DNA from 3 places in the Herminiimonas glaciei genome. Region 2 is predicted to be linked to each of the others. Evidence: predicted binding sites of a transcription regulator. Region 2 holds the regulator's gene; each other region holds the start of a gene.
The links. The regulator sigma-54, encoded in region 2, starts transcription at its own class of promoters, with help from an activator protein. The targets are predictions, from matches to a motif close to TGGCANGNAANCTGCTTT.

Region 1: glnA (type I glutamate--ammonia ligase) is a predicted target of sigma-54. The motif match lies at 5,049-5,066, and genes of this name have one in related genera.
Region 3: ACFQPC_RS01265 (ammonium transporter) is a predicted target of sigma-54. The motif match lies at 2,571-2,588, and genes of this name have one in related genera.

What each region holds. Positions count from the first base shown of each region.
Region 1 is NZ_JBHTBU010000001.1:1,936,292-1,946,908, forward strand. Features, by position in the region: gene ntrC (nitrogen regulation protein NR(I)) at 152-1,672, opposite strand; gene glnL (nitrogen regulation protein NR(II)) at 1,740-2,813, opposite strand; gene ACFQPC_RS08725 (DUF4124 domain-containing protein) at 2,889-3,371, opposite strand; gene glnA (type I glutamate--ammonia ligase) at 3,534-4,949, opposite strand; gene nhaA (Na+/H+ antiporter NhaA) at 5,398-6,759, shown strand; gene ACFQPC_RS08740 (rhodanese-like domain-containing protein) at 6,862-7,326, shown strand; gene ACFQPC_RS08745 (TAXI family TRAP transporter solute-binding subunit) at 7,336-8,721, opposite strand; gene ACFQPC_RS08750 (peptide chain release factor 3) at 8,872-10,542, opposite strand.
Region 2 is NZ_JBHTBU010000002.1:622,434-633,050, reverse strand. Features, by position in the region: gene ACFQPC_RS13850 (monovalent cation:proton antiporter family protein) at 1-210, opposite strand, end outside; gene ACFQPC_RS13845 (KpsF/GutQ family sugar-phosphate isomerase) at 332-1,360, shown strand; gene ACFQPC_RS13840 (KdsC family phosphatase) at 1,360-1,899, shown strand; gene lptC (LPS export ABC transporter periplasmic protein LptC) at 1,896-2,492, shown strand; gene lptA (lipopolysaccharide transport periplasmic protein LptA) at 2,538-3,092, shown strand; gene lptB (LPS export ABC transporter ATP-binding protein) at 3,094-3,834, shown strand; gene ACFQPC_RS13820 (RNA polymerase factor sigma-54) at 3,853-5,325, shown strand; gene hpf (ribosome hibernation-promoting factor, HPF/YfiA family) at 5,429-5,782, shown strand; gene ACFQPC_RS13810 (hypothetical protein) at 5,862-6,485, opposite strand; gene ACFQPC_RS13805 (pilus assembly protein) at 6,501-9,995, opposite strand; gene ACFQPC_RS13800 (pilus assembly PilX family protein) at 10,066-10,617, opposite strand, start outside.
Region 3 is NZ_JBHTBU010000001.1:265,650-276,266, forward strand. Features, by position in the region: gene ACFQPC_RS01250 (quinone-dependent dihydroorotate dehydrogenase) at 1-799, opposite strand, end outside; gene ACFQPC_RS01255 (arginyltransferase) at 886-1,635, opposite strand; gene aat (leucyl/phenylalanyl-tRNA--protein transferase) at 1,722-2,456, opposite strand; gene ACFQPC_RS01265 (ammonium transporter) at 2,637-3,839, shown strand; gene ACFQPC_RS01270 (LysR family transcriptional regulator) at 3,915-4,832, opposite strand; gene ACFQPC_RS01275 (nucleobase:cation symporter-2 family protein) at 5,249-6,778, shown strand; gene ACFQPC_RS01280 (porin) at 6,809-7,789, shown strand; gene ACFQPC_RS01285 (PDR/VanB family oxidoreductase) at 8,066-9,049, shown strand; gene ACFQPC_RS01290 (SDR family NAD(P)-dependent oxidoreductase) at 9,091-9,837, shown strand; gene ACFQPC_RS01295 (Rieske 2Fe-2S domain-containing protein) at 9,852-10,617, shown strand, end outside.

The DNA.
Region 1 (10,617 bases), on a different contig from region 2:
TGCAGGTGTTAACCGATGTCACAGACATTTAACACGAAAAAAAACGGGCTACCTCATCGGTAGCCCGTCCTTCTTGCGTATCCCGCTTGTCTGCCGTTTATTGTCCGCATGTGTTATCAGACTTTGCAGTGGCAAACAATACGCCGTTCACCTAATCATCTTTTGCGCCATCTATACCCAGTTCATGGATTTTACGAGTGATGGTATTACGCCCGATACCCAGGCGTACCGCTGCATCGTTCTTGCGACCATGCGTATGTTTAAGTGCGGTCTTGATCAGTGTTGATTCGAACTGGCGACCCAATGCATCCATCACTTCCGGCTGGCCTGCGGCCAACAATGCCGCCGCTTCGGTTTCCAGCAAGGTAATCCAGTTACCCGCTTCAGCCGGCGCACTGACTGCATATGTCGTTGCCTGTGGCACACCGTTCGTGCTGGCGGCATCATCCGATGCAGCATAACTATGCGCCGGCGGCTGGCTGCCAGCGAAGCTGCCGGATGCGCTGCCTGCAAAAGCCTGCCCTTCGGTCAGTTCATGCGGCAAATCCTTGGCTTCCACCGTCTGGCCCGGCGCCATCACCGTAATCCAGTTACACAGGTTTTCCAATTGCCGCACGTTACCCGGTAATTCAAGGCTGCTGAGGAATTGCATCGCGCCATCCGACATGCGTTTGACTTCAACGCCGAGCTGCTTCGCGCTTTGCTGCAGGAAGTGACGGGTCAGGATAGGAATATCTTCACGGCGTTCGCGCAAGCTCGGCAGGCGCAGGCGTATCACATTCAGGCGGTGATACAAATCCTCGCGGAACAAACCTTCACGCACACGGTGTTCAAGGTTTTGATGGGTTGCAGCGATCACACGTACATTCGCCTTCAACGGTTGATGACCGCCGACGCGATAGAAATGACCGTCGGACAGCACACGCAATAAACGCGTTTGCAAATCGAAGGGCATGTCCCCGATTTCATCGAGGAAGAGCGTACCGTTCTCGGCTTGTTCAAAACGACCACGACGTGTCGCTTGCGCGCCAGTGAAGGCACCCCGTTCATGACCGAACAATTCGGATTCCAGCAAATCCTTCGGGATCGCGGCGGTATTCAATGCAATGAAAGGTTGCGATGCGCGCGGACTGTGTTTATGCAAGGCGCGTGCGACCAGTTCCTTGCCGGAACCGGATTCACCGGTGATCAGCACCGTCACATTCGATTGCGACAAACGGCCGATGGCGCGGAACACATCCTGCATCGCCGGTGCCTGGCCGAGGATTTCCGGCGTTTCGGCCGAAACCTGTTCGACACTGGTTTCACGCAGGCTTTCTTCCAGCGCACGACGTATCAGGCCGACCGCATGATCGATATCGAAAGGTTTTGCCAGGTATTCGAAGGCACCGCCCTGGAAGGCCGCCACTGCCGAATCCAGGTCGGAGAAAGCGGTAATGATAATGACCGGCAAGCCCGGATGCTTGGCTTTGACTGCCTGCAGTAATTCAAGGCCGGATTCACCCGGCATACGGATATCGGAAACCAGAACTTGCGGTGCACCGGTTTTTAAAGCCTCCAGTGCATCACGTGCATTGGAAAAACTCTTGGTTGGAAGATTCTCGCGCGCCAGTGCTTTTTCAAGGACCCAGCGGATCGATTCGTCGTCGTCAACAATCCAGATTGGCTTCATATATTTATCGTGTCCCGCGTCATGTGGCTAGGTTTATAGATTCATCGCCAAATCGAGCTCAAGCTGCTCATGGTAATGGAATCAAGATTCTGAAATCCGTGCATCCCGGCCGACTCTCGCATTCGATCAAACCCATATGCTGTTGTACGAATGTCTGCGCCAGCGTCAAGCCCAATCCACTACCGCCATCCCGGCCAGAGACCAAAGGATAAAAAATACGATCGCGGATGTCCGGCGGGATGCCCGGTCCGTTATCGATGATATGCAAGTCTAATGCCAGCCGGTATCGCACCTTGGCCAGCGTCACTTGTCGCGCAATCCGGGTACGCAAAGTCAGCTCCGCATCGCCCGCTTTCATACGTGCCGACAGCACTTGCGCCGCATTGTGTGCAATATTCAATACGGCCTGGATCAGTTGCTCCTTGTCACCACGGAACTCGGGTACCGACAAATCATAATCGCGCTTGATCTTCAGGCCATTCGGAAACTCCGCCACGATCAGGCTGCGTACCCGTTCGCACACTTCATGGATATTCACATCGCCCACGATATGCGGACTGCGGTGCGGTGCCAGCAAACGGTCAACGAGTGTTTGCAAGCGATCAGCTTCCTTGATGATGACCTGCGTATATTCACGGAATTCCTTCAGGTGGCGCTCAGGCAACTCCATTTCCAGCAATTGCGCGGCACCACGTATGCCGCCCAAAGGGTTCTTGATTTCATGCGCCAGGTTGCGGATCAACTCCTTGTTGGCCTGGCTTTGATCGATCAGGCGCTCTTCGCGGTCCAGCTTCAGTTGCTGCACATTTTCGCGCAATTCAATCAGGACCGGGGTTTCCGCACTATCCAGCGCCGACACCACCACATGCACCTGCAAGGGATCACGCCCGAGGCGCTCCAGTACCAGGTCCAGCCGCTTGTCGGCGAACTGGTGCTCGAGGGCTTCCTGGAAGACCTGCTCCAGCTCCTGGCAATTGATAAAAAGTTCGTTCAGTTTGTGGTTGGTCAGGGCCTTGCTGGAACTCGCCAGCAGGATTTCCGCCGCCGGATTGGCATAGGCGATATCGCTGTCCGGACGCAGGACCAGTACCGCCGAAGCCAGCAAATCCAGACCATCTAAAGCTATTAAAGGTTTTTTCACAGGAATCCAAAAAAGAAAGGCCGCTACACGCGGCCTGATTCAAGCAAACATCGTACCGATGTTGATCCAGTGATCTTACTTCAAGTTATTGAGTTCGCGTTTCAATGCTTCGACATTCTTCTCGGACCGCGCCAGCTCGTCCTTCAGCGTCGCGGTACGCTCCTGGTACTTCGCATAGTTACGCTCGTCACCACGGCGTTCGGGTTCGCCATTATTGTATTCGCGCTTGATATCGGCGAGTTTCTGTTCCTCGGTTTTCATTTCATCCTGCAGGATCTGGCGCCGGTCGCTGTCACGCGCCTTCTGGATAGTGTTGTCTACCTTGGGGAAGTCGCTGGGCGAAGTGGTCTTGGCGCTTGCCGTTTGCGAGCTTGCCGATTTCTTCACGGCCGGGATAGTGGTCACGCCGGGCAGGTCTACCTTTTTGCACTTATTGGTAGGGCCGGTATTTTTGTACTCGCGGTTGCCATTGGCGTCTATGCACAGATAGACATCATTTTGCGCATACGCGGAAACAGCGAGGGAAGACAGTAGCAGGATAGCGAGTTGACGTTTCATGGACTTGTTTCGTTGAAACTGTTAAATCGGATACTTAGTGTAGGGCAACAATCATAGCCTGACAAACACTGATGATCCATTTTCTGCCTCCTAGCAACAAAAAAAGCGGAGAAAGCTTACGCTCTCCCCGCTTTTCATCTTGCGGTAACAATCAGAGATTGATTACAGCGAGTAGTACATATCGTATTCGACTGGGTGAGCAGTCATGCGGAAGCGTTGAACTTCTTGCATTTTCAATTCAATGTAAGCATCGATCATCGAATCGCTGAATACGCCGCCACGGGTCAGGAACTCGCGGTCTTTGTTCAGGTTTTCCAGCGCTTCTTCCAACGATACGCAAACGGTTGGGATCAGTGCGTCTTCTTCTGGTGGCAAGTGGTACAAGTCTTTCGAGGCTGCTTCACCTGGATGGATCTTGTTTTGTACGCCGTCCAGACCTGCCATCAGCAAAGCTGCGAAGCACAGGTACGGGTTAGCCAGTGGATCCGGGAAACGCGCTTCAACACGGCGGCCTTTAGGGTTCGCAACGTGTGGAATACGGATCGAAGCGGAACGGTTACGTGCCGAGTAAGCCAGTTTGACCGGCGCTTCAAAGCCTGGAACCAAACGTTTGTACGAGTTGGTACCTGGATTGGTGATCGCGTTCAATGCTTTAGCATGCTTGATGATGCCGCCGATGTAGTACAGGGCGAAATCAGACAGGCCTGCATAGCCGTCGCCTGCGAACAGGTTTTTGCCGTCTTTCCAGACCGATTGGTGCACGTGCATACCCGAACCGTTGTCGCCAACGATAGGCTTAGGCATGAAGGTCGCGGTTTTGCCGTAGGTGTGCGCAACGTTCCAGACCACGTATTTCAGGTTCTGGGTCCAGTCAGCGCGCTCAACCAGGGTCGAGAATTTGCTGCCGATTTCGTTTTGGCCAGCGCCTGCAACCTCGTGGTGATGTACTTCAACCGGAATGCCGAGCGATTCCAGGATCAGGCACATTTCCGAACGCATGTCCTGGAAGCTGTCGACTGGTGGCACTGGGAAGTAGCCGCCTTTGACGGTAGGACGATGACCTGTGTTGCCGCCTTCGAGTTTCTCGCCGGTGCTCCACGATGCTTCTTCCGAATCGATCTTGACGAAGCAGCCGTCCATGCCGATTTTCCAGCGGATGCTGTCGAAAATGAAGAATTCTGGTTCTGGACCAAAGTAAGCGGTGTCGCCCAGGCCCGAGGATTTCAAATATGCTTCTGCGCGTTTGGCGATCGAACGTGGATCACGATCGTAGCCTTTGCCGTCCGACGGTTCGATCACGTCGCACTGCATGAATAATGTGGTTTCTTCGAAAAACGGATCGATATTTGCGGTGTTCGGATCCGGCATCAACAACATGTCGGATGATTCGATACCTTTCCAGCCAGCGATGGAGGAACCGTCAAACGCATGACCGGATTCAAATTTATCCATGTCGAAATGCGAAACCGGCACAGTGACGTGCTGTTCCTTGCCTCTTGTGTCAGCAAAGCGAAAATCAACGAATTTAACTTCGTTGTCTTTCACCATCTTCAAGACCTCTGCGGCCGTCATTGCCATGCGAATCTCCTAAAATTTGAGCAAAGTAATACAGAATTAGTGAATGGGTTGTGAGGCCTGCGTGAACAAACAGCATGCGTCCATAACTCGCCCGAAATGATAGCAGATTCCATGCCACCACCTTTCAAAAATTCGCGCAGCCGCACTGCAACGGAGCGCCCTAGCCAATAGATGGCACATCGCTATTTTTCTGCATCAAAGGAGGCGAAACCATACGCACCAAACATGTGCAAACAACCATATTTGCACCAAAATAAAACGTTTTTAAAGAGGAGGTCTGTTTACGCTCCAAATTAGTGCAAACTGACCTTATTCCGGCTTTTTACCGGCCCTGCCAAATTGCCTGCGGGTACCGCTTGGTGTAAAATCATGGCAGGGTGTTTGCGCTGCATACCGCAGCGGACAGGTAACGCGTCGGTCGGGCCGCCACGCGGGGATACTCACGCACATGACTCCAAATACGTCACAAGGCTCCACCCTGCCGCGCGCGCAAGTTCTTGCGGAACGCGCATTTTCCACCTTAGAAAAATTCCTGCATATCGAAGCCTTCAGCGGCGTCGTGCTGCTGCTCGCTGCCGCTGCCGCGCTGATCTGGGCCAATTCTCCATATGCCGACGGCTATCACCACTTCTGGCATACCGCGGTTTCCTTTTCAATAGGCAGCTGGAGCGTTTCCGAATCGCTGCACTTCCTGATCAACGATGGCTTGATGACCATTTTCTTTCTGGTCGTCGGGATGGAAATCCGCCGCGAGATCCACGAAGGTGCTTTGGCCAATATGCGCCTGGCCGCCTTGCCGCTGGCTGCCGCCCTCGGCGGCGTAGTGGTACCGGCCCTGATTTACTTCGCACTCAACCCGGGCGGCGAAGCAGCCCATGGCTGGGCGGTACCGACTGCCACCGACATTGCCTTCGCAGTTGGCGTACTGGCCTTGCTTGGTCGCTCCATTCCATCCAATGTCCGCGTCTTCCTGCTGGCGCTGGCGATCATAGACGACATCGTCGCAGTACTGATCATCGCCGTCTTTTATTCCGGCGGCATGGATTACAGCGGTTTCATCATCGCCGCCATCGGCATCCTCATGGTACTCGGCATGCAAAGGATAGGCATCGCATCGGCGTATGCATATGTACTGCCTGGTGCGGTCCTCTGGTTCGGTTTGCTGAAGACCGGCGCGCACCCGACATTGGCCGGCGTGGTGCTTGGCTTGATGACACCTGTATTCACCACGCGCAGCCTGATACACCCGCTGGAGATGGCAAGCAAGGCCGTACGGGATTTGCTGAACCATGCAGAAACCGACAAGCAGGATCCGCATCACCTGGCCCAGCCACTGAAGCAATTGCGCCAGGCACAACGTGATTTGCTACCGCCGGTCAGCCGTGTGCAAATGGCCTTACATCCTTATGTCGCTTTCGGCATCATGCCGCTCTTCGCGCTCGCCAATGCCGGCGTTTCACTGGACGGCATCGATATGTCCGCCAGTGCTTCCATGAGTGTCATGCTCGGCGTGTTGATCGCGCTGGTCGTGGGCAAGCCGCTCGGCATCATCGGTGCCAGCTTCCTGATGGTACGCATGGGCTGGTGTGCACTGCCGCCGGGTGTGAGCTGGGGCGGCGTCTGCCTGATCGGTTTGCTGGCAGGCATAGGCTTCACCATGTCGATCTTTATCGCAACGCTGGCCTTCAATGATCCGAACCTGCTGGGTGCAGCGAAACTGGGCATCCTGCTTGCTTCCTTAAGCGCGGCGGTACTTGGATTGGCCTGGGGATTTTTACAGGCGAAACCCAAACAGCCGGCGATCGCCTGAACATGTGACGCAAAGGCCAGAGGACTTTATACTGCAGGCGATGTCGTCGCCAAAGCCGCCATCGTTTGCAGTTCAACTGAAAACCGGAAAGACAAGATCATCATGACGAAGTCCGCAGATATACTCGCCGCCGCACGGCTGCGTGGCCAAGACAATGCACTCCCCTATGCCGGCGCACTGACACCGCAGGAAGCCTATGCGCTCCTGCAAAGTGAGCCGAATGTGAAGCTGGTCGATGTCCGTACCAATGCAGAACGTGACTGGATCGGCCGGGTCGCGATCCCGCCTGAACAACATCTGGCGGTGGAATGGAATGTGTACCCGGGCGGCACGCCGAATCCCGACTTCCTGCCGCAACTGAAGAACGCAGCCAGCAAAGATACTGTGCTGCTGTTCCTGTGCCGTGGTGCCGTACGTTCACGCCATGCCGCCAAGCTTGCAACTGAAAACGGCTTTGCCCATTCCTTCGACATCCTCGAAGGCTTTGAAGGCGAGAAAGACGCCGACGGTCATCGCAAGAACGTCAACGGCTGGTGCAAGGCCGGCTTGCCGTGGATTGGTGCTTAAAGCGATGACTTAAGCCGACGCCGGCTTGACCTCTTCTTTCGATTCCTGCGTCTCCTGCTTCGCCTCACACAGCCACAAGATACGCTTGCGCACCAGATTGATATGGCTGCGCAAGCGATATAACTCATCCGCAAATGAAAGCGGGATCGAGATCTGGTTCACTCTCTCTTCAATTTCAGCCAGGCGCTTGAGCTGCGCCGGATAAACCGTAGCGCGCTTGCCGGGCGGCACATCTTCTATCGCCTGTTCGACGGTGCGCAATTGACCATACCAGCGGTACACGCGCGACCGCACCTTCCATACATACAACGGCGGCACGATGCGCGACAACGGCAGGATCAAGGCACCGAGCGCGACGATCACCACCCACATCCGCTCAAAAAAGTTCGCCAGCCAGAACGACATATAACGTTGCAGGAAAGGCGGGCCGTCCTTATAGAATTTTTCCGCTTCGGGAATGACCGGAATCTCGGTATAGCTTGCGTTCGGAAACTCACCCTGTTTGCGGAACCAGCCTGCGCCACCATGTATGGTCCCGGCTGCCTGTACGAATAAATCGATCAGGGCCGGATGCAAATCTTCACGCGCAACCAGCGTCGCGGTCGGTGCAATCAGGTGATAATTTTTCGGCGGCAAATCACGTCCGAGGTCAACGATGCCACGCGGTAAAACAACATGCGTCAGGAACGGAAACCGTCGCGAGTAGGCTTCCGCCTGCGTGAAATCGAATAACTTGATGCCCGGCGTCTGCAATAGCATTTGTATCAGCAAGGCATCCGGTGCCGAACTGAAGACCAGCGCATCAATGCGCCCTTCCAGCAATTCCACTGTGGCCGGCGTGTTTTCCAGTTGCTTGATTTTGACGTCACTGGGTTCCAGTCCATTCACGGACAAGATAGTTTTGAATAACTTCGGCACACCGGTTCCCTCCGGTCCGACGTTGACGCGCAAGCCCTTCAATTGCGTCAGTTGCGTGATCTTTTTGCTTTCGCGATAAAACAACCAGACCGGCTCCGTAAACAAGCTGCCCAATGACACCAGACCGGCATCTTTCGCCGCCTGCTGCTCGATGGAGCCGCTTTGCACGAATGCAATATCAACTCCCGAATCGGGATCCATCAGGCGCTGCAGGTTTTCCTGCGAACCCATCGACGGCACCAGAGTCACTTTGATGCCGAACTTGCCAAGTGCTGCTGCATACTTTTTACCGAACTCTTCGTAAGCACCGTTTTCCTGCCCGGTCGCCAGCGTCACCTGTTTCGGCGGCGACGGATCAACCAGGCGATAGGCGACATAGCACAAGGCAATCACCAGCACCGTCATCGGCCCCGCCGTGACGATTAAATCGCGCAGCGAGAACTGGGTGAACTGGGAAAATTTGAAAATCTTCGGCATGGTGTCCTTATTGCGGGCAATTGCCTACACGATGCCAAGAATGCAGGCATACGGCAAGCACCGCCACTACTCTTGCAGGGCGGCAAATCAGGATAAGGGGGATTTCATCCCGCCACCACGAGCGCAGCAACGGGACACTTGAAGGAATGATCAGCCCAGCTTGACCGCGTGTTCACGCGTCTCGTGGAACGTAACACCCGGCCAGCGCTCTTGTGTCAAACGCAGGTTGACACCCGAACTCGCCAGGTAAGCCAGGTTGCCGGCAGCATCATGCGCAAGATTATGTCCGGCCGACGATTTCTCGAATTCGGCCAGCATCTTTTTATCATCACATGTAATCCAGCGCGCGCTGCTGATGCTGGTGCCTTCGAACACGGCATCCACGCCGTATTCGTTGAGCAAACGGCTGGCAACGACTTCAAATTGCAGCACGCCTACACCGCCGAGGATCAGGTCGCTACTATTGACCGGTTTGAAAACCTGGATCGCGCCTTCTTCACCCAACTGCTGCAAACCCTTGTGCAATTGCTTGATCTTCAGCGGATTGCGGATACGTACCGAGCGGAAGAAGTCCGGTGCGAAATAAGGAATACCGGTGAACTGCAGCAATTCGCCTTCGGAAAAACTATCGCCGATTTGCATATTGCCGTGGTTAGGCAAACCGATGATATCGCCGGCGTAGGCTTCCTCGACCTGCTCACGGCTGGATGCCATAAAGGTCACGACACTGGACACCTTGATTTCACGGTTCAAACGCAGATGCTTGATCTTCATGCCGCGTTCAAAGCGTCCCGAGCAAACGCGCAGGAAGGCAATACGATCGCGATGTGCCGGATCCATATTCGCCTGGATCTTGAACACGAAACCGGAGAATGGCAGTTCGGTCGGCTTGACCGAACGCACGGTGGCATCACGCTCACGCGGCGGTTGCGCCCAATCCAGCAAGGCATTCAGGATTTCGCGCACACCGAAGTTATTGATCGCGGAACCGAAGAAGACCGGCGTACGCGTGCCGTTGAGGAAGGCGTCCAGTTCAAACGGATGCGACGCACCATGCACCAGTTCGACTTCCATCTTCAATTGTTCGATTTCCTGCGGGAACATTTCGGCCAGGCGCGGATTATCTATGCCCTTGATGACTTCAAAGGTTTGGTCGGCTTTCTCGTTACCGGCTGCGAACAGCATGATTTCGTCGCGCAGCAAGTGATACACGCCGCGGAAATTCTTGCCCATGCCGATCGGCCAGGTCACCGGTGCGCATTCTATCTTCAGCACCGATTCCAGTTCATCCAGCAATTCCAGCGGATCGCGCGTTTCACGATCCAGCTTGTTCATGAAAGTGATGATGGGTGTATTGCGCATGCGGCAAACGTTCAGCAGCTTGATCGTTTGTTCTTCCACACCCTTGGCGGCATCGATCACCATCAACGCGGAATCGACTGCCGTCAACACACGATAAGTATCTTCCGAGAAATCCTGGTGACCCGGCGTATCGAGCAGGTTCACCACATGATCGCGATACTCGAACTGCATGACCGAGCTGGCGACCGAAATGCCGCGCTGCTTCTCGATGTCCATCCAGTCGGAAGTCGCATGGCGACCACTCTTGCGTCCCTTGACGGTACCGGCGAGCTGAATCGCACCCGAGAACAGCAGCAGCTTTTCAGTCAGGGTGGTTTTACCTGCATCCGGGTGAGAGATGATGCCAAAGGTGCGACGACGCGCAACTTCGCTATTGATCAGGTCGGAGGTAACGGTACGCGGTTCAAACGCTTCAGTTTCAGCGGAATCGGGTGTTGGTAATTCGGGCGCGGCGGACATGGAATAGCCCTTGGAAAAAGGGCTAAAGTCTACCGTCTCTTGGCCTGTAAGTCTATGACGGACGGGGAATTGAGG
Region 2 (10,617 bases):
GCCGATCGAAAACATCAGGAAGACCACGCCAAACTCGCCCAGGGCATGGGTCGTGGCATTATCTTCGGCCCAGCCGAGCGCATACGGACCGATCAAAATCCCCACCACCAGGTAACCCAGCATCGGCGGCAAGTGCATCATGCGGAAGGCCACCACGCCCAATACCGCAGCCGCAAGCAAGAGTAGCGTAAGTTCTAATGGGGAAAGCATAGTGAGGAAACGACTGAAGTAAGGTGCTGGTTTGGTGACAAATCGGAACAGAACTATCAAACCACACTTTTGTTACGTCTGGCAGGTTTTTTGCTTTAGGAATTCGTTTATACTTTCGAGCATGAGTGTATCCCATGCCCCAAACCCACCGGCAACTTTTGATGCCCAAAGCACCGCGCGCGCCTTGCAATTTGCTTGCGACACGCTGCAAATCGAAGCAGACGCCATCCTCGCACTAAAAGAACGCATCACCAGCAAGACCAGCCAACAATTCATCCAGGCCGTCACCCTGCTGTTGAATTGCAAAGGCCGGGTGGTGGTATCCGGCATCGGCAAATCCGGGCATATCGCACGCAAAATAGCATCAACACTGGCTTCGACCGGTACGCCGGCCTTCTTCGTGCACGCGGCGGAAGCATCGCATGGCGACCTTGGCATGATTACCGCCGACGATGTCCTGATCGGAATCTCTTATTCTGGCGAAGCCGGCGAATTACTCGGCATCGTGCCGACCATCAAACGCATGGGCGCACGCCTGATTACCATTACCGGCAACGACGCTTCCAACCTGGCGATACAGGCTGACGTTCATTTGAACGTCCATATCGACAAGGAAGCCTGCCCGCTCAACCTGGCACCGACCGCCAGCACCACCGCCACCCTAGCACTCGGCGATGCGCTCGCCGTGGCGCTGCTGGATGCGCGCGGTTTTGGCGAAGAAGATTTCGCCCGCTCGCATCCGGGCGGTGCCCTCGGTCGTCGTTTGTTGACACATGTACGCGATGTAATGCGCACCGGCGAAGCCATCCCTACCGTTGCCAAGGACGCGACGCTGTACGCTGCGCTGCTGGAAAGCAGCAAGAAAGGCATGGCGATGACTGCGGTAGTCGATGCTGAAGGCCGTGCCATTGGCGTGTTTACCGATGGCGACTTACGCCGCCTGATTGAAACCCAGCAGGATTTCTCCAAGCTCTCGATTGCTGAAGTCATGCACGCGAATCCACGCAGCGTTCATCCGGATCAATTGGCGGTCGCCGCGGTTGATATGATGGAAACCTATCGCATCAACCAGTTGCTGGTCACCGATGCCGGCGGCAAACTGGTCGGCGCATTGCACATCCATGACCTGACGCGTGCGAAAGTAATTTGATGAGCGCGCCCAAGGACACCGTCGCCAGCCAACGTGCCGCCAATGTGCGGCTGATGATTTTTGACGTGGACGGCATACTGACCGATGGCAGCCTGCACTTTGGTCCGGAAGGCGAAATCAGCAAGACCTTCAATGTGCTCGACGGGCATGGCATCAAATTACTGCAGCAATCCGGTGTCTCGACCGCGATCATCAGCGCACGCCAGTCACCTATCGTGCTGCGCCGTGCCAGCGATCTCGGCATACACCATGTGTTCCAGGGCATACACGACAAACGCAGCGCCTTTGAACAGCTGTTAACACAAACGAATACCACGGCAGACGCCTGCGGCTTCATCGGCGACGACGTCATCGATTTGCCGATTCTGATGCGCGTCGGCTTTGCCGCCAGCGTGCCGAACGCCCATGCAGAAGTACGTTCACGCGTGCATTATGTGACCCAGGCTGGCGGCGGCCGCGGAGCAGCACGCGAACTATGTGACTTCATCCTGCGCGCGCAAGGCAACTACGAGGCGGCACTGGCGCCGTATCTTGCATGAAAGCGCTGCGCCCCACCAACACCGTGCGCCTGGTCGTACTGATTGCACTCAGTGCGGCATTGGCATTCGGCAGTTTCTGGCTGGTCGAAGTCATGCGTCGCCAAACCGACGAAACACTGCCGGCCAAACAACGCAGCGAACCTGACTTCTATGCAGAAAAATTCAATTTTGTCCGTATGGGCAAGGATGGCACTGCACGCTATAACCTGACCGGCACCGAGATGAAGCATTACCCACTGGATAATTCCTACCAGATCCAGAAGCCGGTCATGTACAGCTTCAGCAAGGGGCGACAACCGATGGTCAGCCGCTCGGAGCGCGCCCTGGTGGAAAAGGACAATACCGAAGTGCATATGTATGACAACGTCCTGATCGACCGGCCACCGGCAGCGGGCTCACAGCACTTCCAGCTCAAGACCTCGTACCTGCTGATCCTGCCGGATGATGAGATCATGAAGACGCCCAAGCATGTCGATATCAAAGTCGGCACATCGACATTGAACGGCAGCGGTATGTTCGCCAATAATGCAACCGGCGAATTCAATTTATCCAGCAATGTTAATGCGCAGTATCAAGCCGCACATCCGCGCTAAGCGCATAGACGATTTTTATCCGACGCATTCATTTAGAGAACTTTCATGAAACGCTTCCTTTCCGTACTTCTGGTTCTCTGCGGCTTGGGCACAACGGTCGGCTCCTTTGCCGAAAAGGCCGATGCCACCAAGCCCACCAATGTCGAAGCCAATAAAATGGAATACGACGACATCAAGCAGATCAACACCTTCACCGGCAATGTCGTGTTAACCCGCGGCACCATCCTGATGAAAGCCAACAAGATGGTGGTCAAGCAAGACCCGGCCGGCTATCAATTCATCACGCTATACGGCTCCTCCGATACGCTGGCTAACTTCAAGCAAAAGCGCGATGGCGGTCCGGACCAATGGATAGAAGGCCAGGCTGAACGCATTGAATACGATGACAAGGCCGAAATCATGAAGTTGTTTTCCAAGGCCCGCATGCGTCGCCTGGAAAACGGCAAGCCCACCGATGAAGTCGAAGGCGAATTCATCTCCTACGACACACGCGCTGAATTCTTTACCGTACATAACACGTCAAGCGGCGACAGCAAACAAGGTGCCGGCCGCATCAAGGCCGTAATCCAACCGCGTGCCGCAGATACAAAGGCAAAATAAGATGTCTAGCAAGCTGATCGTTAACGGACTCCAGAAAAGCTATGGCGCGCGCCAGGTTGTGCGCGATGTCGCATTGCAAGTTGAAAGCGGCGAAGTGATCGGTTTGCTCGGCCCTAACGGCGCCGGCAAGACCACTTCCTTCTACATGATCGTGGGCCTGGTACCGTCTGATGCCGGCCGCATCGAACTGGATGGCGTCGACATCTCGCGCCTGCCTATCCACAAGCGCGCACAACTCGGCCTGTCCTACCTGCCGCAGGAAGCATCGGTCTTCCGCAAGCTCAGCGTCGAAGACAATATCCGCGCTGTGCTTGAATTGCAGCGCGTCAACGGCAAGGCATTGAACTCGTCGCAACTGGAACAGCGCCTGGACACCTTGCTGGCCGATTTGCAAATTGAAAAGCTGCGCGAAAACCAGGCGATGTCGCTATCCGGTGGTGAACGCCGCCGGGTCGAAATTGCCCGTGCATTGGCGACCAATCCGCGTTTCGTCCTGCTCGATGAACCGTTTGCAGGTGTCGACCCTATCGCGGTGATTGAAATCCAGCGCATTGTGCGTTTCCTCAAAGAACGTGGCATCGGCGTGCTGATCACCGATCACAATGTGCGCGAAACACTGGGCATCTGCGATCGCGCTTACATCATTAACCAGGGTGCGGTATTGGCCAGCGGACGACCGGACGACATCATCGCCAATGAATCGGTACGGCGCGTCTACTTAGGTGAACATTTCCGCATGTAAGCGGAAGAAAAAACATCTATGAAGCAATCCCTGCAACTACGAGTCTCGCAACACCTGGCACTTACGCCACAACTGCAGCAATCGATCCGCCTGCTGCAGTTATCGACTCTTGAATTGCATCAGGAACTGGAACAGATTCTTGCCGACAACCCGATGCTGGAACGTACCGATGATCCGCTGGATCATGCAGTACGCCTGCTGGCTGACGGTGCCATCGGTGCCAGCGGCACGACGCCGGAAGGCGCCAGCATCGAAGCCAATACCCCCCAAACCCCGGATAGCGAAGGCGGCTCCGACGCGCCCGATTTGCCGGAAGCGTCAAGCGGTGACAGCGAATGGAGTTTCGACGATGTAGCACGCACCTCCAAGGCCCCGGAGGACGATGATGCCCGCCCGCAACTCGAAGCGCATGAAACAACCTTGCGTGAGCATCTGCTCGAACAAATGCGCGTTACCGTACGCGAACACCGCGACCGTGCGCTGCTTGAGTTAATCATTGATGCATTGAATGACAATGGCTATCTGGAAGAAGAGCTGGAAGAAATCCATGCCCGCCTGCCGGAAGAGCTGGAGATCGAACTGGAAGAACTGCAGATCTCTCTCAAAATGTTGCAGAGCTTCGATCCACCGGGCGTAGGTGCGCGTGATGCTGCCGAATGCCTGGCACTGCAAATCAAACGTATGCCCAAAGTGGCAATGGTGACCCGCCGCATGGCCCTCGCCATCGTGGAAAATCACTTGCCGCTATTCGCCCAGCGCGACTTCAACAAATTGCGCAAGGCACTGGATTGCGATGACGAAGACTTGCGCGAAGCACAAGCCATCATCAAGCAATGCAATCCGCATCCAGGTTCCATTTTTGCAACGGATGCTTCCGACTATGTGGTGCCTGACGTCATCGTCAAACGTACCCGTAGCGGCTGGCAAGTCATGCTGAACCACGACGTGATGCCACGGCTGCGCGTTAATAGCATGTATGCCAACATTTTGAAGCAAAGCAAGGGCGAGGCATCGCTTGGTTCCCAGTTGCAAGAAGCAAAATGGTTAATCAAGAATATGCGTCAGCGCTTCGACACCATCCTGCGTGTCGCAGAGGCAATTGTTGAACGTCAGAGGAACTTCTTTTCGCACGGTGCGGTCGCAATGAGACCGCTTGTTTTACGTGAAATAGCTGATACACTGGGTCTACACGAGAGTACTATTTCACGTGTAACCACCCAGAAGTACATGCTGACTCCCCACGGGATGTTCGAATTGAAATACTTTTTCGGCAGCCATGTCGCAACAGAAGCCGGTGGTGAAGCTTCGTCGACGGCGATACGGGCACTGATCAAACAATTGATAGGAGCTGAAGACCCGAAAATTCCATTCTCTGATAGCAAGATTGCCGACATGCTGGCAGAACAAGGCATGGTGGTAGCGCGACGGACAGTAGCAAAATACCGCGAAGCCCTGAAGATCCCACCGGTCAATCTGCGCAAGTCGTTGTAGATATCGTCCTTTGTAGTTTTTGTTGTAGTTATACGTTGCTGTGTTCGGCGTAGTCACTTAACAAGACGCGCATAACCTCCAGTGACTTTCATAGGAGCACTGTATGAATCTCACAATCAGTGGACATCACCTCGAATTGACCCCCGCCATCCGCGAATATGTACAAGGTAAATTGGAGCGCATCAAACGACATTTTGATCACGTTATCGATATTGCAGTCATCCTGACTGTAGACAATCTTCCCGAGAAAGAAAAACGCCAAAGGGCGGAAATTAACTTGCGAGTGAGAGGCAAGGATCTGCACGCGGAAAGTATCGCAGATAATTTATACGCTGCCATTGATACACTGATCGACAAGCTCGATCGACAAGTGATCAAATACAAAACCAAACAGCAAGACCATCAACACGATGCGATCAAACGATTGCCGGATGCGTCAGACGCTGTAACGCCTTAAGCTAAAGGCAAGGCCGGGCAAATCGGCCGGATGAAATGAAGGGCGCAGATTGCGCCCTTTTTTGTGTCCGCTTGCTGCGTCATCGCAGGCCTATTTCATTGCTGGCTGCAGTGACTTCTTCACCCAGGCGGATTGCGATCCTGAGCTGGCTTTTGACTGTACGTCCATTGATTTCGCCGGGATGAAATTTTACTTTCTTGAAAGTGGCGGACAATATCTCTTCCGTATCAAGCGGCACCACAGTATCTTCAATGAGCGCCTGGTCGACATCCCCGTATTCACTTATTAACAAGCGTAAAACCGCCACTTGATCAGGTGCCCCCGGCACCAGTAAGGCAAAATTTTCCGGAATATCGACCGCGACCAAAGGTTTTTGCGTCAGCTCGCTTGACGCAAAGTAATGTTGGCCGCGCAAGCTGGCGTCAGGCAGATGCGGCAATATGGGCGCGGCCGCAACTGCTTCCCGTGCTACTTCCACACTCTTCCTGACAACAGACGAGGTTTGCTGCGAAACGGCAAGAATACTCGCCCGTCCCTCCTGCAATGCAACGTCCACCACGCGCTGTGTCATCGCCCCTGCAACAGAATTACCCACCGTCGCGGTCGCGAAATAGACGACCAATAATATATGTGCAAGCACTGCAAGCAAGCCTGCCGACAACTCACAAGGGCGTCGCGCCAGTTTCATGAAATATTGCGCCATTACATTTGACGGACACTAATCAACAATCAACTCTTGCCAGGAGACGCGACGCGCACCTTTGAGGGAATCCGGTGGTGGCGGCGGATTACTTTCATTATTCAGTACACCACCGGTATCAGTCACCAGTGTCGTGGTTTTCCCGGTACCCAGTCGTATGGTCGTAATACCCGCGACCAAAGCATTGCCTGTCAAACGACGTCCAGCCATTTGATTGGTTGAGTTCATCGAGTACTGCCCGGTCCGGTAATCAAAGAAATACAACCAGGCATAACCACCAACGGTACAGGCATTTTGTTCCGGTACATTACCTGCAACTGTCAACAAGCCCAGCTGTTGCTGCATTCCGACATTGACCCGTTCGCCAGGTGATTCATTGTTTGGATTCAGGTCTACAAACCAGCCGGATTTTGTATTCCAGTCCACAGCTGTCGACGAGGTCGTGCGTTCTGTGCCCGCCTGATTTGTTGTGAGCGTCTGCTGCACCAATACATCCGGTGCCCGCACCTGTCCCAAACCGGTTTCCGCCAAGGTGTCTTTCAATGCATAAACGGACTGCTGGCTGATATCACTACGATCGGTATCACCCAGGTAACGTCCGGTCGCGACCGTGACGACTGCATAATTGTTACCACCTACCGAAATTTCACTCAGAAGAGGTCTGGTGGTAATTGGCTGCACACCGGCAGGCGAAACATTACCAAGCTCCGCGAGTAGCGTTGCCTCCTTACCGGCAGGAAGGATGATATCTTCCGTATCGAAGCGCCATACATTGCCCAACAGGTCACCACCGTAGTACCGCTTGGCGGTATTGTCGACCGCCGTGTCAACCCAGGCATTAATCTTTGCCAACCCACTCGGAGAACCGGCACTACCCGCGTTGGTATTCAGTTTTTCCAGGCGTGCACCGGTATTTGCGTTGAGCAAATACAAATGCCCCCTGCCGTCACCGCCGGTATTGTTATAGCCCGAAGTAATGGCTACCACCCAAGTCCCGTCACGGCGTTTGGCAATAATCGGATTGCCGAAGCTATAGCCCATGTCGGCATCATCGGCGACGCTGTAATTCCATAGCGCCTTGGGATTGTCCGGGTCGGTGATATCCAGCGCGTAGTAACCCTTGCCACCCTTGTTCAAACCGCCAACTAAAATCGTTTTCCACTCGCCCGCAGTACAGGTACTGGTCGGCGCATTAGGACAAATATCGGCAATCGTGGGGGAGCCATCAACATAGTATTGATGCTTGGTGGCGTAATTCTTGTCGGCCAGTTTGTAGAGGTTAGGTAAAACGATAGGTGGGATATATGCCCATTTTTCACTACCGGAAGTCGTGAGTCCGGTCGTTGCCTCAAAAGCATGCAACATCCCGTCATTTGCGGCAGCATAAACCATGGCTAAACGATTGGCCTGGGTCACCTCCTTGAATTCCAGATAGTTGGCATCCAGGTAGTTAAAGGTTGGTCGTTTCACATATACCGGTTGCCCGCCTATCATGTCGCCCAGAGCGTGCTCGCGATCCCGGAACAAGGGATTGGCATTGCCGGTCTGATCTTCGTTGCCGGTGCGTCCACGAAGAAACGCCACCAGGGTATCGCCGACATCGACTGCATCACGCTGGGTGCTGGTCAGATCAGGACATTGCGACAAAAGATTATTGGTACAGGTATTTTTGAAATAGGTTTTTTCCGCATTAGTTAAGGCATCCCAGGTGAAGCTCTTTAACTTATTGGTGGCACTCGCGTCAAAGGTATAAATGGTCCGGGTATCTGTCGTGGCGGACACTTTTTTATTCAATTCGGCCTGCGCGCCCCATAGCGGGGTGGTCGATATGGAACCGTTGCTTGGATCTATCGTCCTGGCTTGCAAATCACCATCCCACTTGACGGTCCGATATAAAGCAACAAACAAAAAGTTATCTCCTGCCACCGGTTCAAGGTTACTGGTCGCAGCTGATGCAGCAGCACCGGTACGTGCGCTAACGCCGGCCAATGCTTTGCTCAGTCCGCTAATCAGTGAATTAGGATTTTGTGCGCTGAAGTAAGTACCGCGACCATTGACCGCAGCATGCCAAAGATCATCAATTGCGGTCGGATCATCCGCCTTCGGCGCCGGCCAGTTTTTGGTACCCGCGGTAATTGCATTGAAATCACTGGAACCGCCGGACAGATAGTTTTCAGAATAATTCAATGTTCCGTTCAAACCCAGGCCCAGGGTGAAGGTCGTCATATGCTGCTGTAGCTGCACGTCAGCACCGGAACCTGGCACATTGTTTTTACCAACTTTAATGCCCAAGGCACCAAGATCATCTTCCGCTCTTAAATCTGTCTGGTAGTAATACATCGCAACATCAGACAGTGTATCGCTACGACTTAAGCCATCGAACATGGGCCGCGCCGTCGTTCCGCCATCCTGGTTGCCAACCGCAGTGGAACCGTCCATTTGATAACCGGCCCCACCATTCCAATATCCATCTGTCGCCAAAATAGCGAAGTTCTGTTGGCAAGAATATTGAATCGGATCATTAACTCCGGTCAGCAGCTTCCCTGCATATATGCGACCGACCTTGGACAGCGCGGTGCGCAGGGGTGTACCTCCTGATGTTCCTGCGCCATAAAGCTTGTCATACCATTTGTTCTTGTGTCCGGTTCCATCTGATGCATAAGTAAAATCGTCAATTTTCAGAAAGCTGGAACTCGATGCACTAACACCGGTATAACTATGGGTGGTATAGCCGATACGATAATTATCATTAATGCTCTTGAAAGCCAGGCCGGCAGCAGTCTTCATTGCCAACATACGGGTGCGGTAATAACTAAACCAGTTGGCGAAATTTTGACGTTCGTCTGTATTTCCGGCACCGGATGTCGCGCTGACAACCACTTTGGTCCAGTTCGAACTGTAATTACTGTTCCCATTTTTGCAATGGTCATTGCTGGAATTATCGCCAAGATTTGCTGACCGACTACCCTTATAAACAAAATAGTAAGCAGCCGATTGACTATTGGAAATTTGATCCGATCCGCTACTCGGATCACAAGAATCATTACCACTGGTACAGTCTTGTGTATAACCGGTTGGTGTCCTCGGGCTACTGGAACTGGAACGCCACGCCATAAAACCCGTACTCAAATTGACTTGTACAGAATTGTTGCGAAATCCATCATAGTACGCAGCTGTAAAAGCCGGCGCCGGATAGGGAGTACCATCTGCATACACCGGCAGCACGTAAGTCACTGCCGGGTTGTAATAGGCTTTGTTACAAATCGAATTCCTATATCCGACTTTGTTGACGTAGCCCTTGCTATACACATCGTCACCCAGATAACTCCAGGCCATACTGCCGGAATCATCAAGAATGAACATGACATTCGGTTTGACGATGCTGTTGGATGCGGAAGCCAGCGGCGTATCTGAAATGTCAGTCACCGCAGCATACGCCACCGTCCCCAGGCATGTCGCCAATGCCATCAGCAGCAAAAACTTCTGGATGCGAAGCAAACAAGATTTCTTCATGAAACTTTCTCCTGTACTGCAATGCCGGATCGGTGAAAACTTGAAGGCACCAATCTAATCAGCACACAGCCTAGTAATGGATAACTGTCTGTACAAAACTGGTGGTATTACGCGGCCCGAGCACACGCGCAGTGATGCGATAGTAAGGTGTCGGCAAGGGTTCAAAGCGGACTGTCCCATTCTCCAGGCTATCCCTGTTTTTACTGACTGCACCCCGGCTCTGGTAGGTAACGCATGAGTTCGCGCTATCGTTAAAATTGGTAGAGCTGCGGCATAGGCGGTGGATGATGTAGGAAACAGTGTTGTCTCCCACAGTAACCGCCGGCGAAGGCTTGATACAAACGGAAGAAGATGAGCCCTGGCAATTGTTATGATCCCAGTCGACGACGGCCAGCTTGGGATCATTCAGGCTACTGGTTAAATCCAGTCCCTCCTGACTGTTTGCGTAGTAACCGGAATTGGCTGCATCGTCATTCGCCGCCGCCGTTGCCTGTCGTGCATTAAGCCAATTAATCGCGACTTCAACGCCTGAATCCGCGGATAGCATAATGCCCTGCTTGAATGCCATATTTCCGGCGATCGTATTGCTGGTATCAACCGAGCGGACCAGCGCAATTCCCGC
Region 3 (10,617 bases), on a different contig from region 2:
CGTACTTCAAACCTTTGACAGCCTCACGGCTGACGGTTGTGTTGGTTGCGATGACACCATCCATCTTGTGGCGCAACAGTGCTTGCGCGATGGTCTGGATTTGATCCAGCTCCATATCCGGTGCAATTTTCAATGCAATCGGTACATAGCGTTTGTGCTGGTCGGATAAACGTTGTTGTGCATCCTTGAGTTGCGACAACAGGGCATCCAGTTCGGAGGCACCTTGCAACTGGCGCAGGTTCTTGGTGTTGGGCGATGAAATGTTGACGGTCACATAGCTTGCGTATGGGTAAACTTTTTCCAGGCAGATCAGGTAGTCATCGACTGCGCGCTCTATCGGCGTATCGGCGTTTTTGCCGATATTCAGGCCGAGTATGCCTTCCTTGTTTTGATAAAACTTTGATGAGCGCACATTTGAAACAAAGGCATCGGCACCGCCGTTGTTGAAGCCCATGCGATTGATGATGGCGTTCGCCTTCGGCAGGCGGAACATGCGCGGCATGGCATTGCCCGGTTGTGCCCGTGGCGTGACGGTGCCGACTTCGATCGAGCCGAAGCCCAATGTCGCGAGTCCGTCGATATAAGCCCCATCCTTGTCCAGGCCGGCGGCGAGACCCACCGGATTCGGGAAGGTGAGGCCCATTACAGTGCGTGGATCATCGGCAGGTTTGACGATAGACGAGGTCAGGCCCAATGCCGCGGCACGGCGCAACGCAGGCAAAGTCAGGTTATGTGCGGCTTCCGGGTCGATCGCGAACAGGAACGGGCGGGCAAGGGAGTAGAGGAGTTTGTCGGACACGGTATGGAGTCAGGTTGGCGGATCAAAGGCGGCCCAGCCGGGAAACTGAATCCGGCCGGTTTTCAAGTCCGCTATTGTCCACTATTTTAAGGCTTGGAAGCCGGATCGGCGGCAGGAAGCGGTGTCCATTCACCTTGTTGCAAGGCTTCCAGTGGCTGGAAATTAGTTTTGTACGACATTTTCGGGCTTTCCTTGATCCAGTAGCCCAGATAGATATACGGCATTTGCAATGCCTTCGCCTGCTCAATTTGCCACAGGATATTGTAGGTGCCGTAAGAAGCGTTTTGTGGTTCGGGATCGTAGAAGGTGTAGACCGATGACAGGCCGTCGTCCAGCACGTCGATAATGCTGACCATACGCAAGGTACCGTCATCTTCGCGGAATTCCACCAGCCGTGTATTCACTTTGCTTTGCAGCAGGAATTGCGCGTACTGTTCGCGGCTATCCTGGTCCATGCCACCACCAGCATGGCGTGCAGTCTGGTAGCGCAAATACAGGTCGTAATGTTCTGCCAGGTAGGTCAGTTTGGTGACAGATGTTTGTAAATCACTGTGTTTGGTCAGCGCCCGGCGCTGACTGCGATTTGGTACGAATTCAGCTGTTTTGATGCGGACCGGGGTGCACGCCTGACAACCATCGCAATAGGGGCGATAGGTAAAGATACCGCTGCGACGGAAGCCGCTTTTGACCAGTTCCGAATAGACGTCCGCGTTGATCAGGTGCGATGGGGTGGCGACTTGCGAGCGCGCCTGCCGCCCATCCAGATAGCTGCACGGGTAGGGTGCAGTTGCGTAGAACTGGAGCGTGGAGAACGGTAGTTCCTTAGGGTGCGTCATGATTGCGTGCTTAACTGAGTGAATTCCGAGTCCGTGAATTCGGTGTTTAAATCATTATCAGGCAGCTGGTGTAACGATAATGCATTTCAGTCATGTGGAAACAATGCAATTGGCCGCCAGTCCTTGATTTGCGGGCCGCTGACCGCCTGGCGCAGGCGGGAAATAAATTCCGTGCGTGCAATCGGTGCTGCGCCCAATGAGGCCAAATGCGTAGTCTCTTGCTGGCAGTCTATCATCGAAACACCATGATTTCGCAAGAAGTGTACGAGGTAAGCCAGTGCAATTTTGGAAGCATCCGGTACCCGCGCGAACATCGATTCACCGTAAAACATCTGCCCTATGCTGACGCCGTAAGCACCACCCACCAGTTTTCCGTCCAGCCATAACTCGGATGAGTGGGCATAGCCGAGCTGGTGCAAGCCCGTATAGCCGGCAATGATCTCGTCGGAAATCCAGGTGCCGCCTTCGCCATTGCGAGGGGCGGCACAGGCGCGCATCACTTCTTCAAACGCATGGTCGAAACGGATTTCCCATTGCCCTTCCTGGCTGCTGATGCTGCGCTGGATTTTCTTGAGTTTCTTTTTCAGGCTGGCGGAAATCCGAAAATTCTCGATGAACAAAACCATGCGCGGGTCGGTACTCCACCACAGGATAGGCTGGCCCTCCGAAAACCACGGAAAAATTCCATTTTTATAAGCTTGCAGCAAACGCCCGGTTGACAGGTCGGCACCTGCCGCCAACAGGCCGGCCGCGCCGTCTGCTTCGGTGAGGGCGCTGGAAACATGCGGGAAAGGATCATCAGCTTCCAACCACGGGATCATGCGGCTTCCCTGTTTTGGCTCGTTGTTTCGTTCATTTTTGGTGCGTTATCCGGGCTTTTATCGGGTAGTGAAAATATATCTTTAAAAATCAGTAACTTACAAATATCACCAAAATGGAACGATTTTTGCTTTTCTGGTGCATACATTTTTCAGTCTTGCACACATATTGGGAGATTTTGCATGGATGCACTTAAACACGGCACAGACGCATTGTTCATTATGCTCGGTGCTGTCATGGTCTTGGCAATGCACGCCGGCTTTGCTTTTCTTGAGCTGGGTACGGTACGCAAGAAAAACCAAGTCAACGCCCTGGTCAAAATATTAGTCGATTTTGCGGTTTCGACAATTGCCTATTTTTTCGTCGGCTACAGCATCGCTTATGGCACGAGTTTTTTCAGTAGTGCAGAAGTGCTGACCCAACGTAATGGTTATGAGCTGGTTAAATTCTTTTTCCTGCTGACTTTTGCTGCCGCGATCCCGGCGATTATTTCGGGCGGGATTGCCGAGCGCGCACGCTTTCATCCGCAATTGCTGGCTACCGCCTTGATCGTCGGTGTGGTGTATCCCTTGTTTGAAGGCATTGCATGGAACCAGCACTTTGGTATTCAGGCATGGCTGAAAGAAAGTTTCGGTGCAAATTTCCATGACTTCGCCGGTTCCATTGTCGTGCATGCGGTAGGTGGCTGGATCGCCTTGCCGGCAGTTTTGTTGCTGGGTGCGCGACGCGGACGCTATACCAAGGAAGGCACGATCGCGGCGCATCCGCCTTCGAGCATTCCTTTCCTCGCACTGGGTGCGTGGATACTGACCGTAGGCTGGTTCGGTTTCAATGTGATGAGCGCACAAACCATGGAACAAATGAATGGCCTGGTTGCAGTGAATTCATTGATGGCGATGGTGGGCGGTACATTGGCAGCCTTCCTGGCAGGCAAGAACGATCCGGGCTATGTGCATAACGGACCATTGGCGGGCCTGGTGGCCGTGTGTGCCGGCTCGAATGTAATGCATCCATTAGGCGCCCTGATTACAGGCGCAATCGCCGGTTTCATTTTTGTCTGGGCCTTTGCGCTGACACAAAACAAATGGAAGATCGATGACGTGCTGGGTGTCTGGCCTTTGCATGGTTTGTGCGGCGCATGGGGGGGCTTGGCGGCCGGTATCTTCGGCTTGCAGGCATTCGGCGGTATGGGAGGTGTTTCCTTCATGTCGCAATTGATAGGAACCGGCCTGGGTATTTCGATTGCACTGGCGGGCGGCTTCCTGATTTATGGCGCATTGAAAGTGACAGTAGGCATACGCCTGGATCCCGAACAGGAATTCAATGGCGCTGATTTGTCTATCCATAATGTCAGTGCGACACCGGAGCGTGAGACTTACTGGTGACATTTGGCAGTACATAAAAAAATGGCGACCGCTGGGTCGCCATTTTTATTTGCATCAATGGAAACGGACGCTTTGTTATGGCAATGCCGTCAATTTTGATCGATGCCGCACGACATATTCCAGCAGTTCGGTGTGGAATAGTTCGGCGGCCGGTGAGAGCGAACGATTGCGTAGCTGGAAGGTGCATACGGTACGAATGAAATTGGACTTGCCAAAGTTACGCACGACGATGCCTTGCGTGCTGGTCAATTGATGCGCATTTGCTGGCAGGATAGTGATTCCCATGCCGTTGCGCACCATGGCAATGATGGTGCTTGGAAAGGATGCCTCATACGCGATGTTCAGCGTGATATCGAGTTTTTTCAGGTGTGCTTCCAGCACGGCGCGTATCGAACTGGACGGTGCCATTGCAATGACCGGATATTGCGAAATCGCTTGTAGCGGGATACGCGTCTGCTTGGTGAGCGGATGTCCTTTGGGCATGAGTAAAACAAAGTGGTCAGAGAATATGGGCAACTCACTGATCTCGGATTCGGGATTGAGCTGGGTGCCGACGCTGAAGTCGACGTCGCCGTTGAGCAAACGTTTCTTTATGCTTTCTTCGGCTACATCACGCAGTATCAATTTTATGCCGGGATGGCGTTGTGCGAACTCGCGCATAAATGGCGTCAGTAGTGTTACCGCCAATACGGTAGAACAGGCAACGGCGACACGCCCGCGCTTATAGTTGACCGATTCACGCGATTGCATCACTGCCACTTCCAGCTCGTTCAATACACGACGCGCAGTCAACAAAAACTCTTCACCATGTTCGGTCAAACGCACCATGCGGGTGTGTCGATCGAACAGTTTTAACTCCAACTCTTTTTCCAGTTCGCGTATCAGCATCGACAAAGCCGATTGCGTGATGTGCAGGCGTTCCGCTGCCAGCGTGAACTGCGATAACTCGGCTACCGCAACGAAGGCGCGCAACTGTCGCAAGGTGAGATTCATCTGATTGGCCTTTTATAAATTGGCGGGCACTTAACTAAGCAAATTAACTAATGAATTAATCAAATTAAGTTGATTGTATTGTAAAAGAATTGCGCCTTTAATGCGCACATATTGAAAGTAATCAGAAGTGCTGTTCAGACACTTCAATCGCACCAACTGATTGCGCTCAATAGACGACGTCATATTGCAATTTTGCAATAAAAGGAGTGGCGTCGATGCGGACGTAAATACAAGACGGCTTATGCAGGTGGGCACAGCATCAAAACTGGACTTTGACCGTTACCGGAGTCCGGCACTATCCCACGCCATCGCATACGGCCCTCATATCTCTTGAAGACATCCGCTGTTTGCGAAGTGCCAATTGGCCGCCGCTTATTCCGGCGCTCAAGGAAGGCAATATAAAAATGGAGATGTAAATGAACGATTATGCAAAGCCAGCCGCTAGCCTGCCATGCATTCCGGATGCAGATTTGTCAGCGCAAGCAGTACATCCGGTCAACGAACGCCTGCCTACCAGCAAACTTGCGGTCCTGGGTTTGCAACACGTACTGGTCATGTATGTGGGTGCAGTGGCGATCCCGCTGATTGTCGGACGGGCACTCAAACTCAGTCCGGAACAGGTGGTGTTGCTGATCTCGGCCGACCTGTTTTGTTGTGGTGTCGTCAGCATCATTCAATCTTTTGGCATGACACAGTGGTTTGGTTTGCGCTTGCCGACCATGATGGGTGTCAGCTTTGTTTCGGTGGGGCCGATGGTGGCCATTGCCAATTCCAATCCCGGGGAAACCGGCGCGCAACTGCTGTTTGGTTCCATTATTGCAGCCGGTTTGATAGGAATGCTGATTGCACCCTTGATCAGTCGCTTGCTGCGTTACTTCCCGCCGGTGGTGACCGGCACCATCATCCTGGTGGTGGGCATCACCCTGATGCGGGTCGGCATCAACTGGATTTTCGGTAATCCTTTTGGTCCGACCGCACCCAGCATCGTCAATCCTGAGCATGCGCAGTGGCTGGCCGAAGCCAGCGCGGTGCAAGGCGTGCCGGCCGTGCCCAAAGGCCTGGCGCTGGCACCCAGTGTGCCAAATCCCAATTACGCTGTGCTGAGTGGCATCGGGATCTCTGCGCTGGTGATGGTATCCATTTTGTTCATCGCCCGTTATGCCAAGGGTTTTCTCGGCAATATCGCGGTGCTGTTGGGCATCGTGGTTGGGGGCGTGGTTGCGACTGCCCTGGGCATGATGAATTTCGACAAGGTAGCCAAGGCACCGATGTTTGAACTGATTCAGCCTTTTGCCTTCGGCATGCCTATCTTTGATCCGATCCTGATTGTGACCTTCACGCTGGTGATGATCGTGATCATGGTCGAATCGGTCGGTATGTTCTTTGCGCTGGGTGAGATTTGCGGGGTCAAGCTGGAGCGCAAGGTGATGTCGGCCGGCTTGCGCACCGATGGCCTGGGTACTGTCATCGGCGGCATCTTCAATACCTTTCCCTATACCAGCTTCAGCCAGAACATCGGCCTGATCGGTGTCACCGGTGTGCGTAGCCGCTTTGTGTGCGTGGCAGGCGGTGTAATCCTGATCATCCTTGGTTTCCTGCCCAAGATTGCCGCACTGGTGGAATCGGTACCGACTTTCGTGCTTGGTGGTGCCGGCCTCGTCATGTTCGGCATGGTGATCGCAACCGGGATACGGATGCTGAGCGGCGTGGATTTCAAAACCAATCGCAACAATCTATTCGTCGTCGCAATCTCGGTGGGCATGGGGATGATTCCCTTGATGGCACCCAACTTCAAACAATGGATACCGCACAGCTTACATCTGCTGATCGAATCGGGCATCTTGCTGGCGGCAGTCAGTGCGTTGTTACTCAATATGTATTTCAACGGTAGCAAAGAGGATCTTGCAGCTTCGATCAATGCGGCCAAGCAGGCCGACACACATTAAAAAAACCTATAACGGTAGGGGAGAGATGATATGAAATATTTTCCAATAAAGGGCCTGGCGCTTGTCGCCATGCTGGCTTGGGGAACGGCAAGTCAGGCGCAGTCGAGTGTCCAGGTTTATGGCTTGATAGACGTGGCGCTGGCTTATGACAAGCAGCCGGGGAAGTCTGCGGTTACCGGCGTGGAAAACGGCAAGATGACGACCAGCTATTTTGGTTTGAAGGGAAGTGAGGATTTGGGCGGCGGGCTGGCTACCGTCTTTGCGCTTGAATCCTACTTCCGGGCCGACACCGGCAGTAACGGGCGTTTTGACGGCGACGGCTTTTGGACACGCAGTTCCTATGTCGGTTTGCAAGGTCGTTTCGGTAGCGTGAGGCTGGGGCGCAATTCCGTGCCTTTGTTTACTTCTACCTTGCTGTTCAATCCTTTTGGTGATTCTTTTGGATACTCGCCCAGCATACGTCACTACTTTGCTTCCGGCACCGTCACGGGGGATAGCGGCTGGAGTGATTCGATCGCCTATATCTCGCCGAATTTCAGTGGCTTGACGGTCAACCTGATTGCAGCTGCGGGTGAGGGTAATGGCGGCCCTAACGTTGGTGGCAGCCTGTTGTATGCGAAAGGCCCTTTGGGCTTGACTGCGGTTTACCAGCGCGTACGCAAAGGGGCGGCAATTGCGGACACGACGACATGGCAGTTGGGATCTTCTTATGATTTCGATGTCGTCAAGGTGTTTGCCCAGTACGGACAGGTAAAAAATGTCAGTGCCCAACCTGACATCGAGTACAAGCTGACCGATTTGGGCGTCGCTGTTCCCTTAGGCGGGGGCAAGGTGCTTGCAGCCTACGGCCTGCTTGATCCGGTGCTTGGTGCGAAGCGCGAAACTTTAAGCCTGGGCTACGATTACAACCTGTCCAAGCGTACCGATGTTTACCTGGTTTTGATGCGTGACGAACTTGATGCGCTATCGGCTGGTAAAAGTCTTGCTGTCGGTATACGCCATCGCTTCTAAAACGATTGCTTCCTTAAAGAGTAAGTCCTGCTTTTGCAGCACATCCACGGTCAGTGGTGTGCTGCTTTTTTTTGTAATTTTGGGTGTCATTAATTAATAAATATATCTAATCAATAAATAAAATTAAGTTGATTGTGTTGTTAAACATGACAAGGTTTAATGCTCGCATATCGTGTGACTCAAGAAATGACATGCAAGCATTTTTGAATATTGATCAAGTGGTGACACCATTTTTTCTGACGTCATGTCGTCGGATGCTAACAAGCAGAGGTGTTTATGAATGAGCAGGAGACAAGACAGGTTTGGGTGCGTGGAATACGCATAGAGGCTGAGCAGATACGTTCATTTGAATTGTGTCCATTGGCCGGTGAACAATTGCCGGCAGCTACCGCCGGTGCCCATATCGATGTGCATTTGCCTAATGGCCTGGTACGCCAGTATTCCTTGCTGCACCCGGGGGAGTCGAAGGCATACATGATCGGCGTCAATCGCGATACCGCGAGCAGGGGCGGTTCCAGCTATCTGCATGAAGCGGCGAAGCCTGGCGATGTGCTGACGATCAGTTTGCCGCGGAATAATTTTCCCTTGAATGAAGAGGCGGCGCATTCGGTGCTGATCGCTGGTGGTATCGGTATCACACCCATCTTCAGCATGGTGCAGCGCCTGAACCAACTCGGGCGTGCCTGGACCTTGTACTACTGCACGCGGACCGAAGAGCGGGCCGCTTTCCTGGATGCGTTGAAGGCACTGGCGGCGACTACGCAAACCGCACATCTGCATACGGTTTTTGATCAGGTTCCGGGTAATCAGATGCTCAACCTGGCTGAACTCGTACAAGGCAGTGAAGCAGAACATGCCGGCGCCGCGCATTTTTACTGCTGTGGTCCGGGGATGTTATTGCAGGGCTTCGAGCAAGCAACCGCAGCCATACCTGCGGAACGGGTGCATGTTGAATACTTCAGTGCACCGGCCATCGCATCGGATGCTGCGACGGAAACCTTCAGCGTCACGCTGGCACGATCCGGGCGGACCTTTCAGATACCAGCCGAGCTATCGATCCTCGAGGTCTTGCTCAGCAATGGCGTGAGCGTATTGAGTTCGTGCCGAGAAGGGGTATGTGGTTCATGCGAGACGGCAGTGCTGGCGGGCGAACCTGAGCACAGGGATGCGGTGTTGAGTGCCGCAGAGCGTGCCGGCAATCGAACCATGATGCTGTGTGTATCGCGTTGCAAAGGAACATCACTGACGCTGGATTTATAAAACCCATTTCTCACATTTACCAAAACATAAAAGGAGACAAGATGACGTATTCATTGAGAAATAAAACCATCATCATTACCGGTGCCGGCGGCAATATCGGACATGCCTATTGCGACGGCCTGGTGGCCGCCGGTGCCAATATCGTGATGGCGGACCTGCAGGATTTATCGACGCAGGCACAGGCTTATGGCAAGCAGGCGATCGCGATGAAGATAGACGTCAGCGATCCCGCCTCTATCGAGGCGATGGCAAAGCAGACGCATGCGCATTTCGGTCGCATCGACGGCATTATCAACAATGCCGGATTTTTCAAGGGCTGCAGCTTCGGTTCCTTCATGGATATTCCCATCGCTGAATGGGATCGCTGCTATGAAATCAATGTACGTGGTGTGTGGCTTTGCTGCCGCGCGGTATTCCCATATATGCGCCAGCAGGGCAGCGGCAAGATCATCAACGTCTCATCGAATACCCCATACAAGGGGGTGCCGAATTTCCTGCATTACGTTTCTTCCAAAGCGGCGATCATCGGTTTAACGCGCTCGCTGGCGCGTGAGGTCGGCGCACACAATATCCAGGCAAATACGCTCTGTCCGGACTTGATTCCTGATGCAGACATACTCGCCAAACAAGGTTCGGTTGCGGACGAACGCACGATCGCGGGTCGTTGCCTGCAACGTTCACAGACACCGCACGACATGGTGGGAGCGGCCTTGTTCCTGCTGAGTGACGGTTCCGATTTCATCACAGGGCAAAGCCTGCTGGTTAACGGCGGTGCTTATTTTAATTAAGTGGAGACATCAACATGACTGAATTATCGAATATCGGCGTCACCATGACAGGGCCGCACGACCCTGCAAATCATCCGCTGTATCGGGCATTGCGCCGTTTCTGGCATCCGGTGGCTTACGCTTCCGAGCTGGGCGATACCCCGCTGGCGGTGACCCTATTGGATCAAAACCTGGTGCTAGCCCGTTTGAATGGCGTCGTCACTGCATTGGATAGTCGTTGCCCGCATAAAGGAACATCGCTGGCGCTCGGGCAGATAGTCGACGGCACGATTGAGTGCCCTTACCACGGCTGGCGTTATGACGATGGCGGTAAATGTGTACGGGTGCCGGCACGGGAGGAATTGTGCGATGTATTGAAGGCATCGGTCGCGAAGTATCACGCCGCTGAACACGTCGGCATTATCTGGGTGGCGCTGGAAGAGCCCTTATATGCATTTCCCGAATTTCCGGAATTTGATGATTCTGAATACAACGTCCTGCAAGGTACCAGCTATGACTGGGCAACCAGTTCACCACGCCGACTGGAAAACTTTGTCGACTTCGCGCATTTCTCTTTTGTGCACGACGGCACCATAGGCAGTCGTTCCAATCCGCGGGTAGAGCCTGTTGATGTCTGGCGCGAAGGACCGGTATTGCGCTTCAATCGTAGCGGCGTCAAAGAACCGGGCGTGGGATTGAAGAAGGAATTGCTGGGAATTACAGATGCATTGATAGAACCGGTCAATGAGTACCACGTGACGATGCCGCATACGGTGCACCTGAAGCGCATCTTCCCGAATG